Regions from separate parts of the Tibeticola sp. genome, predicted to be linked through region 1. Evidence: predicted binding sites of a transcription regulator. Region 1 holds the regulator's gene; each other region holds the start of a gene.
The links. The regulator FNR, encoded in region 1, switches genes on or off when oxygen is low (the NO sensors DNR and NnrR bind a similar motif). The targets are predictions, from matches to a motif close to TTGATNNNNATCAA.

Region 1 (4,173 bases):
CATGTTCCGGCCCCGGGTGCTGGTCTATCTGACCATCATCACCGTGGTGCTCGCGGCGATGATCACCGCCTTGGTCTTGCGTCCGCCGCTCAAGGCCGACGTGGTGCGCGACCGTGCGACCTTGGCGCGCATCGTCGAGGGCGGGCAGCTCGAAAACGTGTACCGCATCCAAATCATGAATGCTCGTGAGGAGCCGCAACGGGTGAAGATCGACGTTCGGGGCCTCAAAGACATCCGTGTGGCGTCGGAAAACGTGTTCAGTGTCGGACCCGCCGAAGCGCGTTGGGTGGTCGTCACCGCACGCGTTCCCTATGGGGTCGCCGAGCCCGGCACGCATCCGATCGAGTTCACGCTCGAGGCGCTGGAGCATCCCGGTAAAGTGGTCGTCGAGAAATCTGTCTTTATCATTCCGCGTTAAAGGAGCCCAGCGATGAAACCGACTCAACCCTGGTGGCGTTTTGGCCATGTCTGGCTGGTGATCAGCGGGCCGGCAGTGGTCGTGGTCGCCAGTTTCGTGACGCTCTATCTGGCCATCAAAAACCCCGATCCGGTGCAGCAAGAGTATTACGGTCGGGCACCGGCCGAGGAGGAGGCGGTTTCGCCTCAAGCGATTGCACCCGCGGAGCTTGCGCGCAACCACGCGCAAACCGGCATTCCGGCGCAGGTGCTGAATCCGAAAAAATAACCTGGGTGAGGCGCGGCTGGTCGTATCTCACGGATCGGTGTTTGGAGGAGTACAAAACGATGGAGACAACCTCAATCAAGGCCCAGCGGTGGATGTGGATCGCATGGCCGTCGTTTTTGATGGCCGGCGTGTTGGAGATGCTGGTGTTTGCCGTCGTCGATCCAACGGAGTTGCACTGGCTGGGCGCGCGGCTCGAGTTGTCGCGGTCCGGCGTCTATACCTTGGCGTTTTTCGTGTTTTGGGCCTGCACGTTCGGCTCGAGTGCCTTGACAACCCTGCTTTCGATGTCGCCGTTCGAGGTGAATCGTTGCCCTTTGCCTGCGACGGACCGCCCCGACGGGTGCCCGAAGCAAGAGCGGTCACCCTCTTCCCACTGAGCTGCAGCGGGTGACTTTTTCATTGACGTTCCCCGGCGCTGAGCCGTGAGCGTCGCAGAGTTGTCGCCGTTTTCCCTAGACCGGTCCAGTTTTGGCCGTTCAATCCCGGCAGCTCGGGTTGTTGACGATGGCCTTGAGCGCTTCGGGATTGAGGATGCGCACATGGCGTTGGCGCACGTCGCAGATGCCTTCTTCGACAAACTTCGAGAAGGTGCGGCTGACCGTTTCGAGTTTCAGCCCCAGATAGCTGCCGATCTCCTCGCGGGTCATTCGCAATACCAGTTCGGACTGCGAAAAGCCACGCGCGTGGAGCCGCTGAACCAGATTGAGCAAAAACGCCGCGAGGCGCTCCTCGGCGCGCATGCTGCCAAGCAACAGCATCACCCCGTTCTCGCGCACGATCTCGCGGCTCATGATCTTGTGCACATGGTGCTGCAGGGCGCCGACTTCCCGGGACAGTTCTTCGATCCGGTGAAAGGGCATTACACAGACTTCGGCGTCTTCGAGGGCGATCGCATCGCAGGTGTGATGCTCATGGACGATGCCGTCGAGTCCGATGATTTCGCCGGCCATCTGGAAGCCCGTGACCTGATCTCGACCGTCTTCGGTGACCACACAGGTCTTGAAAAATCCCGTGCGTATGGCGTAGAGCGAGGTGAATTTTTCCCCGTTGCTAAAGAGCGTCGCGCCGCGTTTGACGCGTCGGCGCACCGCGACCAGGTCGTCGATGCGCTGCAACTCGGTTGCGGATAAGCCGACGGGCATGCACAGCTCACGCAGATTGCAGTTGGAGCACGCAACTTTGAGGGTGTCCGCTTTCAGCAGCATGGTGGTCGTTGGTCGAGAGGGGTGGAAAATGGCACTTTTGCCGAAACAGGCGCTATTCTGGCATGCGGCCGCGCGCCAGCGCCCGTGCTTGATGCGCATCAAGCCCAGGGCACGAGCGAACGGGCATAGTGCGGCTACTTTCATCTTGGAAGATTTGCCATGAGTGTGGTCTCGCCCGAACTTCTGGCCCGGTATGACATTCCGGGGCCTCGCTACACCTCTTACCCGACGGCCGATCGATTCGTCGAAGCTTTCGGACCGGAGGAATATGGTCGTTTTCTCGACCAGCGGCGGGACGGGGTGGCGGCGACGGCCCCGCTGTCTTTGTACGTGCACATCCCTTTTTGTGAATCGCTCTGCTACTACTGCGCGTGCAACAAGATCATCACGCGGCACCACGAGCGAGCGCAGCCGTATCTGCGCTATCTGAGCCGGGAGGTGGATTTGCATCTCCAGCACATCGGGCCGGGGCAGGCCGTTTCGCAATTGCACCTCGGAGGCGGCAGCCCGACCTTTTTGTCGGACGCGGAACTGGCCGAGTTGATGCAGATGTTGCGGCGGGCGTTCAAGCTGGTTCCGGGCGGTGAGTATTCCATCGAAATCGACCCGCGCACAGTGGATGCGGCACGCCTGGAGCAGATCGCGGCGCTGGGCTTCAATCGCATCAGCTTCGGCGTGCAGGATTTCGACCCGGAAGTGCAAAAAGCGGTGCACCGTGTGCAACCCTACGAACAGGTGGCGGCCCTGATGGAGGCCGCCCGGCGAATCGGCTTCGAGTCGGTCAACGTCGACCTGATTTATGGTCTGCCGCGGCAGACGCCCGAATCTTTCGAGCGCACCTTGGAGCAGGTGGTCCAGATCCAGCCCGACCGGATCGCGCTCTATGCCTACGCGCATCTGCCCGAGCGCTTCAAGCCCCAGCGCCGCATCCACAGCGCCGAGCTTCCACCAGCGGCCGACAAAGTCTTGATGCTGGCGCGCTCGCTCGATGCCTTCACTGACGCCGGCTACGTCTACATCGGGATGGACCATTTCGCGCGCCCCAACGATGCGCTGGCAGTGGCCAAGCGCCAGGGGCGTCTGCACCGGAATTTTCAGGGGTACAGCACGCAGCCGGACTGCGACTTGATCGCGCTCGGGGTTTCGGCGATCGGCCGTGTGGGGGCGAGCTACAGCCAGAACGCCAAGACGCTCGAAGAGTATTGCGACCATCTCGACCATGGGCGCTTTCCCGTCGTGCGCGGCTTGGCGCTGAGCCGAGACGACCTTCTCCGGCGCAGCGTCATCATGGCGATCATGTGCCAGGGTGAAGTGCTTTTCGAGTCGGTCGAATTGGCGCATCTGATCGATTTCCGCAGCTATTTTTCAGCCGAGCTCGAGGCGCTCAAGCGGCTGGAGGAGCAGGGACTGGTGCGGCTGACGAACGACTCCCTGGTGGTCACGCCCCAGGGCTGGTTCTTCGTTCGCGCGGTGGCGATGGTGTTCGATCGTTATCTTCAGGCCGACCAGAATCGGGCACGGTTTTCGAAAATCATCTAAAACCGCGGCATGCAGACCGCTTTAGTTGCCACCGCAGCGTTGATGGGCTTCGCGGGTGGGCCGCATTGCATCGCGATGTGTGGTGCCGCGTGTGCCGGGATTGGGCGCGCCGCTGAACCGCACGGAACCTCGGCGATGTGGATCTTTCAGTTGGGACGGGTTCTGGGTTATTCCGCCTTGGGTGCGGCGGCGGCGGTTTCGGTGCAGGGCTTGGGGTGGCTGACCACGCAGAGCGTGGCCATCCGGCCGCTTTGGACCCTGCTCCATGTGGCGGCGGTCGTGCTCGGTTTGCTGCTGCTGGTTCAGGCGCGTCAACCGGCTTGGCTCGATGAAGCGGCGCGATCGCTGTGGGCGCGCGTGCGGGCCTTGCAAGCCCGTTATGGCCGACGGGCTCCTTTGTTGATCGGCGTGCTTTGGGCCTTCATGCCCTGCGGGCTGCTGTACTCGGCGCTGATGGTTGCCGCGCTCAGTGGCGGCCCGCTCGAGGGGGCCTTGAGCATGGCGGTGTTTGCCGCGGCGTCGAGCCTGGCCTTGATGGCTGCGCCTTGGCTGTTGCTGCGCTTGCGCACGCTGGGTTCGGGTGACTGGGGCATGCGGATCGCCGGGCTGGCGCTTGCGGTCGTCTCAGCCTATGCCTTGTGGATGGATGTGATGCACGACACGGCGCCTTGGTGCGCGCCCCACTGAACCTGGGACAAGGCTGAAGAACGGGCGGCCTTGGACGTTCCGATCAGGCGTGACCGC
Region 2 (4,173 bases), on a different contig from region 1:
AGCGCGATCTCTTCGGGCGTGAGGTCGGTGCCGAATGGGAAGGGCGGCAGCAGCCCGGCTTCTTGCCAAGGGGCGAGTTTTTCGGCGATTACCTCGGGAAGGTTTTGCCGATACTGTGGGGGTACTTCGTAGCTCGCTTCGAGCTTGCCGTGGGATTTGGCTTCGCGTACCAGTTCGTCCTGGAAGCGCGAGTCGGCGATGGCGATCAGCCGCTTGATGACTTCGCTGTCGGGTTGCCCCCGGAGGTCGGCCACACCGTATTCGGTGATGAAAATGTCGCGCAGGTGGCGCGGGATGGTGATGTTGCCGTACTTCCAGACGATGCTGCTGGTCAGGCCGTCTTTGGTTTCGTGGGTGGCGCGCAGCATCATCAACAGCCGCGCATCGGGCAGCGCGTGGGCCATCGCGACGAAGTTGTATTGACCGCCGACACCGCTGACGACCTGGCCGGACTCGAGCGCGTCGCTGGCGGCTGCGCCGAGCAGGGTCACGATCATGGTGGTGTTCATGAAGCGAGCCTTGGAGCGTTGGGCGCGCTTGAGCTCACTTTGGCCATCGAGCGAATTGATGAAGTCGATGCGCGTCATGTCGATCTTCGCCAGTTCCTGGGGCGGCATGGTCCGCAGCCGTTCGTAGAAGTCGTTGGGGCCCAGGAAGAAGCCGCCGGTCATGTAAATGCCGCCTTTGAGCCGGGCGCCGAGCAGATCGTGGGCGACGGAGGCGAAATGGGCCGGGTCGTTGAGGTCGTTGGCGTAGCGTCGGCCCTCGAACACGAGTGCATTGCCCTCGAGCGTGACGCCTTCGCGCAGGATGCCGAAGCGTTTGAGGAAGGCGAGGTCTTTGTCCCGCAGCGGTGAGCGTATCCGTCCGCTTTCGAGCAGTGCTTGCAGCGTTCGTGCGGTGACGGCAGCAGCGGGGATCTTCTGCTCGTTGATGAGTTGCTGCAGTCGGGTGTCGGCAAAGACTTCGCGGCGCACGATCCCGGCCTCGATCAGCTTGAGAAAGCCGTTGACGAACATCTCCGAACAGCCATAAATGCCTTCTTCGAAGCGGCCGAGTTCGCGTCCATCGAGACCGTCTGGGCAGAGCGACTCGAGGATGGAGCGGTATTCGGCCGCGTGACGCTCGCGCACGATCAGCGACTGGGCAATCGCGTCGCCGAGCGACCCGATTCCGATCTGCAGCGTGCCGCCGTCGGCAACGAAGCTGGAGGCGTGCAGGCCGATCGCATAGTCGGCAAACCCCACCCGGTTGTTGGGCGGACCAAACAAGGTGTGCGTGCCTGCGGGATCGGTGACGACGACATCGAAAAACTCAGGGGCTACTTCGGCGCCGTTGGGCATGAAAGGCATTTTTCGATTGATCACGCCGACGGCCAGCAAGGGGCGCCCGGCGCCGCGGACCTTCTCAATGACCTCAAACGTGACGTCCGGGTTGCTCGACAAGCTCAGCCGCATCGAGTCGCTTTCGCCCTGGACGGCAACCGCTTGTGCGATGACGTTGATGCCCTGCAGCAGCATGTCCCGCGCCACAAAGGTGTAGTTGGTCGAGATATGGCTTTGCTGGGCCAGGTCGTTGCCGATGTAGTCGGCGGTCTTCATGAAAAACTCTCGGACTTCGATGTTCGGTGGCAGCGCTTGGTTGCGCAGGTCCACCGCATATTCCAGGTCGGGGTAGTCGCCAAAGACGCGCTCGACCAGCGGTTGCAGAAACGCGCGCTCGAGGTCCGATTTGGGCGCGGGTTTGATGAGTGAGAGTGCGGTGATGATCCGCATCCGGCGCCTGGAATTGGCCTTGACGCGCCGGTACAAGGCATTGACGAAAGGATTGGGCTTGCCGATGCCCAGGGGGATGCCCAGCACGATGTCGCCTTTGACGGTGTCGAGCACATGGTCGACGGCGGCTTCGATGGAGTCGATCATCAGCGTCATGGGGGTTGGTCTCCGAAGGGTTGGGGTTTGGCGCAGCGTAGGCGTCCGTCTGATATGGATCAATGTAGTTCCCAGCGACGCCGAGTTTCTTGACTCAGAGCAATTTTTCACCGAGCGCTCGTCCATGGGCTGCCTGCGCGGGGTCGAGCGAGGTGCCAAGCCCGCGGCAAACGGGGGCTTGAAGTTGGCGCAGCCGCTCCTATCTTCCGGACATGGCTGCTCGGTTCCGCAGCGGCCCCAGTAAAGATCTCATAGACGAAAGGAGTTCGATATGTCCTCTCTGATGACCCGTGGCAACCTGTTCGATGACTTGTTCCGTGACTTGGCGCCGGCCTTTTACGTGCGCCCCCTGCATGGCGACCCGCTGCCCTCTCCGGCGCAGATCAAGGTCGACGTGAAGGAGGATGACCGCGCCTACACGGTCCAGGCCGAGATTCCGGGTGTGAACAAGGATGACATCAACGTCTCGATCGACGGCAACCTCGTCACCTTGCGCGCCGAAATCAAACAGGAAGATCGCAAGACCGAAGGCGAAAAGGTGCTGCGCACCGAGCGTTACTACGGTGCTGTGGCCCGCAGCTTCCAACTGGCGCAGGACATCGACGCCAGCCAGGCCAAGGCCAAGTACGAAAACGGCATCTTGACGCTGACCTTGCCGAAAAAAGCTGCCAACAACGCCCAGCGCCTGACCATCGAGTGATCGGGCTCGTGGCCTGAACCGGAAAAGCCAGCCTTCGCGCTGGCTTTTTTGTGCTTAGGGCAAAGCTGAACAAGTCCCTCGCGCGCCGCGCATCCCGGCTGCGGGCGGTCTGCGTCGTTGCAAATCCTCGCCATAGCTGCGGCTATGGCTGCGGTTTGCGCCTCGCATCCCATCCCGCAGCCGGGCGCGCACCATCGCGGGAACTTATTCAGCGTTGCCCTGGCCAAAGGTGCTCGCCGTCAGGCGGGTCCTTGGAAGAGAGCATCGACCGCACGCAGCAGCGCATCGAGGGCGTCCGGCGCGTCGCAGGGAAGCACCTGGCGGTCGCTCATGCTGCGCAGCCAGGTGAGCTGCCGTTTGGCGAGCTGACGGGTTGCGGCGATGCCTTGTTCGCGCAGCTGCGCCAGCGGCGGCGGGTCGGCGCGGCCTTGGGCGTCGAGCCAGGCCCAGGCCTGCCGGTAGCCCACGCAGCGCATGGCGGGCAACTCGGGGCTCAGGTCGCCGCGTGCGCGCAAGGCCCGCACCTCGTCGAGCAGGCCATGCGCCAGCATCAGGTCGAAACGCTGGGCGATGCGCTCGTGCAGCCAGGCCCGGTCGATCGGTTCCAAGGAAAACATCCGGTATCCCGGCGTGGAATGGTCCGGTTTTGCTCCTGAATTAGAAGCAATCAGACGCGACATGGGCTGGCCCGACAGCCGCCAGATTTCCAGCGCGCGTTGGATCCGTTGGCTGTCGTTGGGCGAGAGCCGCGCGGCTGTGGCCGGGTCCACGCGGGCGAGTTCGGCATGCAGCGCGGGCCATCCCTGGGCGCGTGCGGCGGCTTCGATCTCGGCACGTACCGAGGCGTCGGCGGCGGGCAGCGCGTCGAGGCCCTCGAACAGCGCCTTGAAGTACAGCATCGTGCCGCCCACGAGCAGCGGCAGTCGGCCGCGCGCGCGGATGGATGCCATCAGGCTCCGGGCGTCGCGCACGAACTCGGCGGCGCTGTATGGCTGGTTCGGGTCGCGGATGTCGATCAGGTGGTGCGGCACGGCCGCGCGCTCCTCGGCGCTGGGCTTGGCGGTGCCGATGTCCATGCCGCGGTAGACCAGTGCCGAGTCGACGCTGATGATCTCCACCGGCCAGCGCGCCGCAATTGCCAACGCCGCCGCCGTCTTGCCGCTGGCGGTTGGGCCGGCGATGCATAGGGACGGGAGCTTCCCGCTGGCGTCGGGGATTGTCGTGCCGGTCATGGCTTTGCAGCGGCCGCCCGCGGTACCAGCAGCCAGGCGGCAGCGCAGATCAGCACGGTCCAGAACAGGATGCCATGCACCAGCGGCCAGATGCTGCCGTCGAGGTGGATGCCGATCCAGTCGCCCATCGCGAACGCGGCGACCATCATCCAAAACCCGTTCACTGCGGAGGCCGTGCCCGCGGTTTGCGGAAACGGGCCGACCGCACCGCTTTGGCCGCACGGCTGGTGGATGCCGTGTCCGACCATGAACAAGTAGAACGGCAACACGATCGCCCAGGCACCGTACCAGGCTTGCCCGGCGCCGAGCC
Region 3 (4,173 bases), on a different contig from region 1:
CTTATTCAGCGTTGCCTTAGGCTGAGTCAGCGTTGTCCTCAGCTCGGCTCTGGGTCCTGGAAGCCCCCGCGACGCAGGGTGACCACCAGCGTGTCGCGGTGACCGCCGGTAGCCAGCGGTTGGATCGGCGTCGTTTCGTGGATCACCCGCAGGTCGTCGAGCAACAGCACCGACCAGGGCTCGGTCAGCGTGAAGCGCTGCCCCGCGGGCCCCGTCGCCTCGAACACGCGCGTCTCACCGCCCTTGATGCCCTCGCGCGCAACGAGAAACACCGCGACCAGTTCCACCCCGTCGCGATGCGCCCCTTCGGGCGTGGGGCGACCGATGCCATCGGTGGTGTCGATGCGGAACTGGTGCGCCTCGACATACCAACGCTGCGGAGCATCGGCGCTGGCCTTGAGCGCATCGGCCACGCGGGCCAGCCAACGCAGCAGCGCCAGCCAAGCCGGCTGCGCGCTGGTCGATTCCGCGATCGGCTCGAACCAACGCTCGATCCCGCCGTGCAGCGCGTTGTATTCGAGCGGCTGCCAATGCGCGCGGTGCGGCGTGCGCGTGACCGCATCCCCCTCGACGACGAAGCTGGCATGGCGACGACGCCGATACCGACCGCCATCTCGCAAATAGCGGTCGGGTGGCAGGTCGGACCAATCGGCCGCGAGGACGTGCAGCGCATCGGGCGACACGCCCGCGAGCCGCATCAGGTCGGAAGCACCGAGCACGGCATAGCCCTGCGTCGCCAGCTGCGTCCCGAGCCGATCGACCGGGGTCAAGGGTGGAGCAAAAGTCACGTCGGGCATCGTTCGGGGCTGGGGAGAAGACGCGTCGGAGCATACCCCGTCGGCGGGCACTGACCGCGGATCCGGACCTGACCTGGATCAAGCAGACCCGCGATCGCCGGGACTAGACTTCTGCTTTTTTCGGAGACCCACCACATGGCTCTGCTCGAATGGACCGACGCGATGGCGGTCGAGGTGCCCGCCATGGACCAGACGCATCAGGAGTTCGTCGCCCTGCTCAACGCCCTCGAGTCAGCCAGCGACGAAGCGCTCATCGACCGCTATGTCGCGCTGCTTGCGCACACCGACGCGCACTTTGCGCGCGAAGATGCCTGGATGCAAGCCACGGGTTTTGCGGCCTCGAACTGCCACAGCATGCAGCACAAAATCGTCATGGACGTGCTGCGCGAGGGCGAAAAGCGCGGCCGCGCCGGCGACCTCGAAGTCCTGCGCGTGATCGCGCGCGAGCTGGCGCAGTGGTTCCCCCAGCACACGGACGCGATGGACGCGGCACTCGCGCAGCACCTGCTGCGCACCGGCTTCGATCCGGCCACCGGCAGCGTCACCCGGCCCGAGGCACTGCCGCGCGCCGCCCTACATGGCTGCGGCGGGGCAAGCTGCACCGACCCTGAAGACTTGGCGCCGGCTGGCCTGAGCGCTTAGCCAGGTAACGCTGGGCGAAACCGGGAAACTCCGTGGGCTTGGAAACGCTGATCCTCATCGCCTTGCTGGGCGTTTCTGTGTCGATGCGGCCGTGGCGGCTGCTGCGCGGATCCGGCAGCGCCTTGCTCACGCCGCTGTTTGCCAGCCTGACCTTGCTGCCTTGGCTGTGGGCCTTGCCGCGCATGCACGCCATGCCACTGGCTTTGCAACTCTCGGGGGCCTGCGCGGTGACGCTGATGCTCGGCTGGCCGCTCGCAGTGCCGGTGCTCGTTCTGGTCGGGCTGCTCTCGGCCATCATCACGCCCGCGCCGGTGGCGGAGATCGTGGCCCAGATCGTCTGGTTCGGCCTGGTGCCCTCGACGCTCTCGCTCGGGCTCGGCGTGGGCTTGCGGCGCTGGTTCGGCGAGCGCCCCTTCCTCTACATTCTTGGGCGAGGTTTTCTCGGCACGGTGCTGTGCACCTTCGCGGGGGCGAGTCTCGCGCTGTGGATGGGTCACGACATCGCCCACACCGCAACCGCCTTGGGCCTCGTCGGCCGCTGGCTGCTGGCCTGGGGCGACGGCTTCATGACCGGCATGTTGACGGCCATCTTCGTGGCCTTCAAGCCGCAATGGCTGGCGACCTGGTCCGACCGGCTGTATCTGCGCAGGCGCGAGGGCAACGCTGAATGAGTCCCCGTGATGGCGGACGGGGTTCGATCGCGATCCGGCCGGTTTGAGGCTTGATGCAGATCAGCCTTCGTGCACGCCAGGCGCAGGCATTGAGATAGATCAGCCCCCCTTTTCGGCGCCGTCGTACAGTGTGCTTCACGCGCCGGGTTGACAGGCCCGCGCGGTCTGCAACGAAAGGATCTCCATCATGAAAGCACTCGTCGATCTGTTCTCTACCGACTATGGCCTGATGAGCGTTGCCGGCATCGCCTTCATGCTGGGCATGGCCGTGTTTTTCATCCGGCTGTTCACCAACAAGATGGACGAAAGCGCCAAGCAAGCTGGCAAGTAAAGCAGCGGGCGCGGCCGACCCGAATCCTCGAGCGGCGCTGATCCAGCGCGGTCCTTACTCGAGCACGGCCGCGTAGACCATGTTGCGGAACAGCGCGCGGTAGTACTCGCGCTGGTTCGGTGCCTGGATCATCAGGATGGCCTGCAAGCCCAGGGCCGGGTCTGCGAAGAAACTCGTGCCGGCCAGCCCACCCCAGTAATACATGCCCACCGAGCCCGGCGTGGGCGCGAGGCCCGCTGCGGTGCGCACCGCGACGCCAAGGCCAAAGCCATGCCCCGGCGGCAACAAGGCCGCGCTGCCGGCACTGGCACGCGGCAGATCGCCCAGATGGTCGGCGGTCATCCAGTCGACGATGTGCGGCCCGAGCAGGCGCACGTTGTCGAGCGTGCCGCGGTTGAGCAAGAACTGCACGAAGCGCGCATAGTCTCGCGCCGTCGAGACCAGCCCGCCCCCGCCGCTCTCATGGCGGCCCGGTCGCCGGTAATCGGTCACGATCATCATCGGCGCGCCGTCGGGGTCCTTGGGAAAGGGCTCGGCCAGCCTGGCCAACCAGTCCTCGGGCACGTCGAAGCGCGTGTCCTTCATGCCCAGCGGCTCGAACACACGCGCCTGCAGCCAAGCGCCCAGCGTCTCGCCACTCACCACTTCGATCAGACGCCCCAACACGTCGGTGGCCCGGCTGTACTCCCAAGCCGTGCCAGGCTGGATCAGCAGCGGCAACGTGGCGAGCGTCGCGGTAAAGGCTGCGTTGTCGCGTTCGCGCGAGCCGATGCGGGCCTGCGCATAGGCGCGGTGGACTTCGGTACTGCCCAAAAACTCGTAGGTGAAACCCGCGGTGTGCCGCAACAGGTCGTGCACCGTCGGCGCGCGCTGCGCCGGCACGCGCTCGCCAGTGCCGGGCTGCAGCACCTCGAGCGAGGCAAATTCCGGCAGCCAGCGCGGCAGCGGGTCTTCGAGCTGTAGGCGCCCCTGCTCGACCAGCATGAGCACGGCAGCCGACACGATCGGCTTGGTCATCGAATAGATGCGAAACACCGTGTCGCGCGTCATCGGCTCGCCGCGCAGCGGGGCGCGCAGACCCAGATGCTCGAACAAAGCCACTTGCCCGTGCCGCGCAATCAGCACGACCGCGCCGGGCAGCCGGCCGCGGTCGATATCGCCCTGCAGCGCATCGAGCAGGCGCTGCAGCCGCAGCGGACACAGCCCGAGGTCGCCCGGCCGGGCCTGGGGCAGAGGGTGTATGCCGTGCATCATGATTGGAAACTCCGAAAGATCAGACAGGGATGCTGCGGCTGTGGCGCCAAGGCGGCAGGCGCGCGCCGCAGTGGTAGCAGAAGACCGCCTCGGGCAAGTGCCCCTCGGTCAGGCATTCGTGGCAGGTGCGGGTGGTGATCGCCCAATAGACGGCCACGGGAATGCTGGTGTAGCCGTTCTCGGGTCCTTCGACCACGTACATCAACGTGCCCATGATCACCACCACCAGCACGACGACCATCAGGAACACGGCGATCTAGCGCCGACTCGCCAGCAGCGCAGCCCCGAGCGACTGGAACTCGCTCATGTAGGCGGTGAGCTTGAAGATCCGGAACACCCGCAGCAGCCGCAACACGCGCACGTCGATCAACGCATGCACGCCGGGCAACAGCATCGCGAGGTACGTCGGCAAGACGGCGAGCAGATCGATCGCGCCAAAAAACTCGTCGCGTAGCGCCAGGGATGCCGCACACAGGCC
Region 4 (4,173 bases), on a different contig from region 1:
GCAACATGGATTTGCTGGTGGCCATCGGGACGACCGCGGGCTGGCTGCTGTCGGTCTGGCTGTGGTGGACGGCACCGGCGGGCGAGACGCCGCATCTCTATTTCGAGGGCTCGGCGGTGGTGATTGCGCTGGTGCTGCTGGGCAAGTGGCTCGAAGCGCGCGCCAAGAGGCGGGCGACTTCGGCGATCCGGGCGCTGCATGCCTTGCGGCCTGAGCAGGCGCATTGGCTCGGGCCCGATGGGGAGGTCGATGTGCCGGTGGCCGAACTCTTGCCCGGCGACCGGGTGGTGGTGCGGCCGGGCGAGCGCTTCCCGGCCGATGGCCGGGTGGTCGAAGGCCACACCCAGGCCGACGAATCGTTCTTGACCGGCGAGTCGCTGCCCGTGCCCAAAGGGCCAGGGGACGCGGTGACGGGCGGCGCGATCAACGGCGAGGGCCGCGTCATGGTGGAGGGGACGGCGGTGGGGGCGGAGTCGGTGCTTTCGCGCATCATCCGGCTCGTCGAGGATGCGCAGGCCGCGAAGCCACCGATCCAGCGGCTGGTCGATCGCGTGGCTGCGGTGTTCGTGCCCGTGGTGCTGGGGTTAGCGGTGCTGACTTTGGCCGGCTGGCTCGCTGCGGGCGTGGGTTTCGAGGCGGCGGCCATCCATGCGGTGTCGGTGCTGGTGATCGCCTGCCCTTGCGCATTGGGGCTGGCGACGCCGGCGGCGATCATGGTGGGGACGGGCGTCGCGGCGCAGCACGGCATTCTGATTCAGGATCCGCTGGCGCTCGAGCGCGCCCGTGCGGTCGACACGGTGGTGTTCGACAAAACAGGCACCCTGACCGTGGGGCGGCCGACGCTGACCGCGTTTGTGACCGACGAGCCGCATGCGGTGGATGCGTGGCTTGCTTTAGCGGCCAGTTTGCAAAGCGGCAGCGAGCACCCCTTGGCACGCGCAGTGGTGGCCGCAGCGCAGGCACGGTCGGTTGCGTTCGAGCCGGTGACACAGATGCACGCGGTGCCCGGCCGGGGCACCGAAGGGGTGGTGGACGGGGTGTGCTGGCGCTTGGGGAGTCTGCGCTGGCTCGAGGAGATGGGGGCGGCGCTCGGGCCGCTCGAGGGCGAGGCGCGGCGGCTGCTGGCCAGCGGCGCGACCGTTTCGGCCTTGGCGGAATGTGGACGCGGTGAGGGCTCGGAAGCCCCCGCGGCGCGGGTGCGGGCGCTGCTGGCCTTTGCCGATACGGTGAAGCCGGGGGCGCGCGAGGCGATCGAGCGCTTGCGCGCGCGCGGCTTGCAGGTCGTGATGCTCACCGGCGACCACCGCGCCGCAGCAGCGGCCGTGGCGCAGGCGCTCGGGCTCGATCCCGAGCGCGGTGAGGTGGTGGCCGAGGTCATGCCCGAGCAAAAAGCGGCGCACATTGCCACGCTGCGCCGCGCAGGGCGCGTGGTTGCGATGGTGGGCGACGGCGTGAATGACGCGCCTGCGCTCGCGGCCGCCGATGTGGGGCTGGCGATGGGCAGCGGCACCGATGTGGCCATGCACGCCGCGGGCATCACGCTCATGCGCGGCGACCTGGCGCTGGTGCCCGCAGCGCTCGACATTTCGGCGCGCACGGTCGGCAAGATTCGCCAGAACCTGTTTTGGGCGTTCATCTACAACATCGTCGGCATCCCGCTGGCGGCCTTGGGTTATCTGAGCCCGGTGCTCGCCGGCAGCGCGATGGCGGCGAGTTCGGTCAGCGTGATGGCCAACGCCCTGCTGCTGCGGCGCTGGCGGCCGTGAGGGTGGCCTCGTGGGTCGGGTTTCTGCCACCAAGTTGACTTGCGTCAGGATGAGCGGTTTGCGGCTTGCGCATGCTAGCGGCCGCGTCTGTACCGATCCGAGGCGACCATGAAACACACCAGTCTGACCATCATCCGCGACGAGCATTCGTCGCTCGCCGCCATGCTGCAGTCCATGCGGCTTCTGGTTGAACGCGGCCCGGGCGACCACCCCGAGCGATTCTTCGACGTGCTGCGCGCCATGCTGTTCTACATCGACGAGTTTCCCGAGCGCCTGCACCACCCCAAGGAGTCGGAGCTGCTGTTCCCGCGCGTCGCGCGCAAGGCGCCGGCGGCGGCCGAGACGATCGAGCGCCTCGAGCGAGACCACCAGAGCGGAGAGCGCCTGGTGCGCGAGCTGCAACACTTGCTGCTGGCCTGGGAGCTGCTGGGCGAGTCGCGGCGCGCAGCGTTCACCGAGGCGTTCCGGAAATACGTGGATTTCTACCTCGAGCACATGCGGATCGAGGAGCAGGTGATCCTGCCCGAGGCCGAGCAGCAGTTCAGCGACGCCGACTGGGCCGAGCTCGACGCGGCCTTCGAACAAAACCGCGACCCGCTGACCGGCAAGTACCCGCCCGACCCAGCCTACGAGCGCCTGTTCACGCGCATCGTGATGAAAGCGCCCGCGCCGATCGGGCTCGGTGAAGACTGAGCGGCGCGGCGGCGCGGCGGCGCGGCGGCGCGCGAGCCGGCGGTCGAGCGCCGGTTTTCAGGATTTCTGCCTGGAAGCCGGCGTCAAGCGCTGAGTCTTTGCTATCAGATTATTGGCCCCCGGCATCCGCCAGGGTTGGATAGTCGGTGTAGCCATGCGCGCCGCCGCCGTAGAAGGTGCTGCGGTCGGGCGTGTTGAACGGGCCGCCGCGGCGCAGGCGTTCGACGAGGTCGGGGTTGGCGATGTAGGCGCGGCCAAAGGCGACGAGGTCGGCGCCGTGTTCGAGCGCCTGCTCGGCCAGTGCCCGGTCGTAGCCGTTGTTGACCATCCAGGCGCCGTCGCCGCCGTGGCTGCGCCAGGCGGTGCGCATGGCGTCGTAATCGAAGGGGCGGTCCTCGCGCACGCGCGGGCCGCCGGTGGCCCCTTCGATGACATGGATGTAGGCCAGTCCCAATGGGCCGAGGTGGCGGGCGACGTATTCGAACAGTGGCTGTGGATGTGGCTCGTCGATGTCGTTGGCGGGCGTGACCGGTGAGAGGCGGATGCCGGTGCGCCCTGGCCCGACCGCCTCGATCACCGCGCGCACGACCTCGAGCAGGAAGCGCGCGCGGTTCGGGATCGGTCCGCCGTAGTCGTCGCTGCGGTGGTTGGCGCTGCTTTTGAGGAACTGGTCGATCAGGTAGCCGTTGGCGCCGTGGATTTCCACGCCGTCGAAGCCCGCATCGATGGCAAAGCGCGCGGCATGGGCGTAGTCGCGCACGATGCCGGGAATTTCCTCGGCGTCGAGCGCGCGGGGGATGGAGGTTTCGACGAACACCGGCGCGCCGTCGCGGATCAGCACGGTTTTGGTGTGGGCGCGCACGGCCGAGGGCGCGACCGGCAGCGCATGGTGCGGCTGCAGGTCGACATGCGAGACCCGCCCGACATGCCAGAGCTGGGCGACGATGCGCCCTCCGGCTTCGTGGACGGCGCGGGTCACGCGCCGCCAGCCGTCGATTTGCTCGGTGCTGTAAAGCCCGGGCACGTCGGCGTAGCCCTGCCCCTGCGGGCTGATGGCGGTGCCCTCGCTCACGATCAGGCCCGCGCTGGCACGCTGGCGGTAGTACTCGGCCATGAGCGGCGTGGGCGTGCCGTTCGGTGCGCGGTTGCGCGTCAGCGGCGCCATGACGATGCGGTTGGGCAGCGCCAGGGCGCCGGCGCGAAAGGGGGTGAAGAGTTTGGACATGACGGCTCCGGGTCAGTGAATTTGGGCATAGGGTAACGCGGATGGACGCCTTGGACAGCGCCTGTGCGACATGCAGCGCGCGTCGGATTGCGCCACACTCGGGCGATGTCGCCATCAAAGCCCGCCTCGACCGCGCGCGCCGCTGCGCCTGCAGAGTCCATCACGGAGCGCCCCAGCCCGGAGCCGCCGACGCACGTGGTGCTGGCGCGGGCGCTGGCTTTGTCCTTGGGTGCTGCAGTGTCGCTGGGCGTGACGCGGTTTGCGTATGCGCTGCTGTTGCCCCCGATGCGCGCCGACCTGGGTTGGAGCTACGCCCTGGCGGGCTCGATGAACACCGCCAACGCGCTGGGTTATCTGCTCGGTGCGCTGCTGACGCCGCGGCTCCTGGCGCGCTGGGGCGCGGCGGCGTTGCTGCTCTGGGGCTCGGTGGCGGCGAGCGTCTTCATGGGGCTGAGCGGCTTCTTCACCGATGCGACGCTGCTGCTGGTG

Region 2: a site for FNR is predicted at 1,981-1,994, ahead of JHC36_RS10535 (acetyl-CoA hydrolase/transferase C-terminal domain-containing protein). Genes of this name have one in related genera too.
Region 3: a site for FNR is predicted at 2,161-2,174, ahead of JHC36_RS11335 (DUF3149 domain-containing protein). Genes of this name have one in related genera too.
Region 4: a site for FNR is predicted at 1,801-1,814, ahead of JHC36_RS09425 (hemerythrin domain-containing protein). Genes of this name have one in related genera too.

Annotation. Positions count from the first base shown of each region.
Region 1 is NZ_JAEMQB010000129.1:8,011-12,183, forward strand. It holds gene ccoG (cytochrome c oxidase accessory protein CcoG) at 1-418, shown strand, start outside; gene JHC36_RS08305 (nitrogen fixation protein FixH) at 431-685, shown strand; gene JHC36_RS08310 (hypothetical protein) at 745-1,062, shown strand; gene fnr (fumarate/nitrate reduction transcriptional regulator Fnr) at 1,162-1,890, opposite strand; gene hemN (oxygen-independent coproporphyrinogen III oxidase) at 2,050-3,429, shown strand; gene JHC36_RS08325 (sulfite exporter TauE/SafE family protein) at 3,439-4,116, shown strand.
Region 2 is NZ_JAEMQB010000167.1:6-4,178, reverse strand. It holds gene JHC36_RS10535 (acetyl-CoA hydrolase/transferase C-terminal domain-containing protein) at 1-1,931, opposite strand, end outside; gene JHC36_RS10530 (Hsp20/alpha crystallin family protein) at 2,203-2,631, shown strand; gene miaA (tRNA (adenosine(37)-N6)-dimethylallyltransferase MiaA) at 2,871-3,863, opposite strand; partial or broken gene JHC36_RS10520 (Bcr/CflA family drug resistance efflux transporter) at 3,860-4,173, opposite strand, start outside.
Region 3 is NZ_JAEMQB010000179.1:15,447-19,619, reverse strand. It holds gene JHC36_RS11350 (2OG-Fe dioxygenase family protein) at 39-797, opposite strand; gene JHC36_RS11345 (bacteriohemerythrin) at 933-1,439, shown strand; gene JHC36_RS11340 (hypothetical protein) at 1,472-2,110, shown strand; gene JHC36_RS11335 (DUF3149 domain-containing protein) at 2,298-2,441, shown strand; gene JHC36_RS11330 (serine hydrolase domain-containing protein) at 2,496-3,695, opposite strand; partial or broken gene JHC36_RS11325 (ion transporter) at 3,715-4,173, opposite strand, start outside.
Region 4 is NZ_JAEMQB010000150.1:276-4,448, reverse strand. It holds gene JHC36_RS09430 (heavy metal translocating P-type ATPase) at 1-1,766, shown strand, start outside; gene JHC36_RS09425 (hemerythrin domain-containing protein) at 1,875-2,459, shown strand; gene JHC36_RS09420 (alkene reductase) at 2,569-3,684, opposite strand; partial or broken gene JHC36_RS09415 (YbfB/YjiJ family MFS transporter) at 3,790-4,173, shown strand, end outside.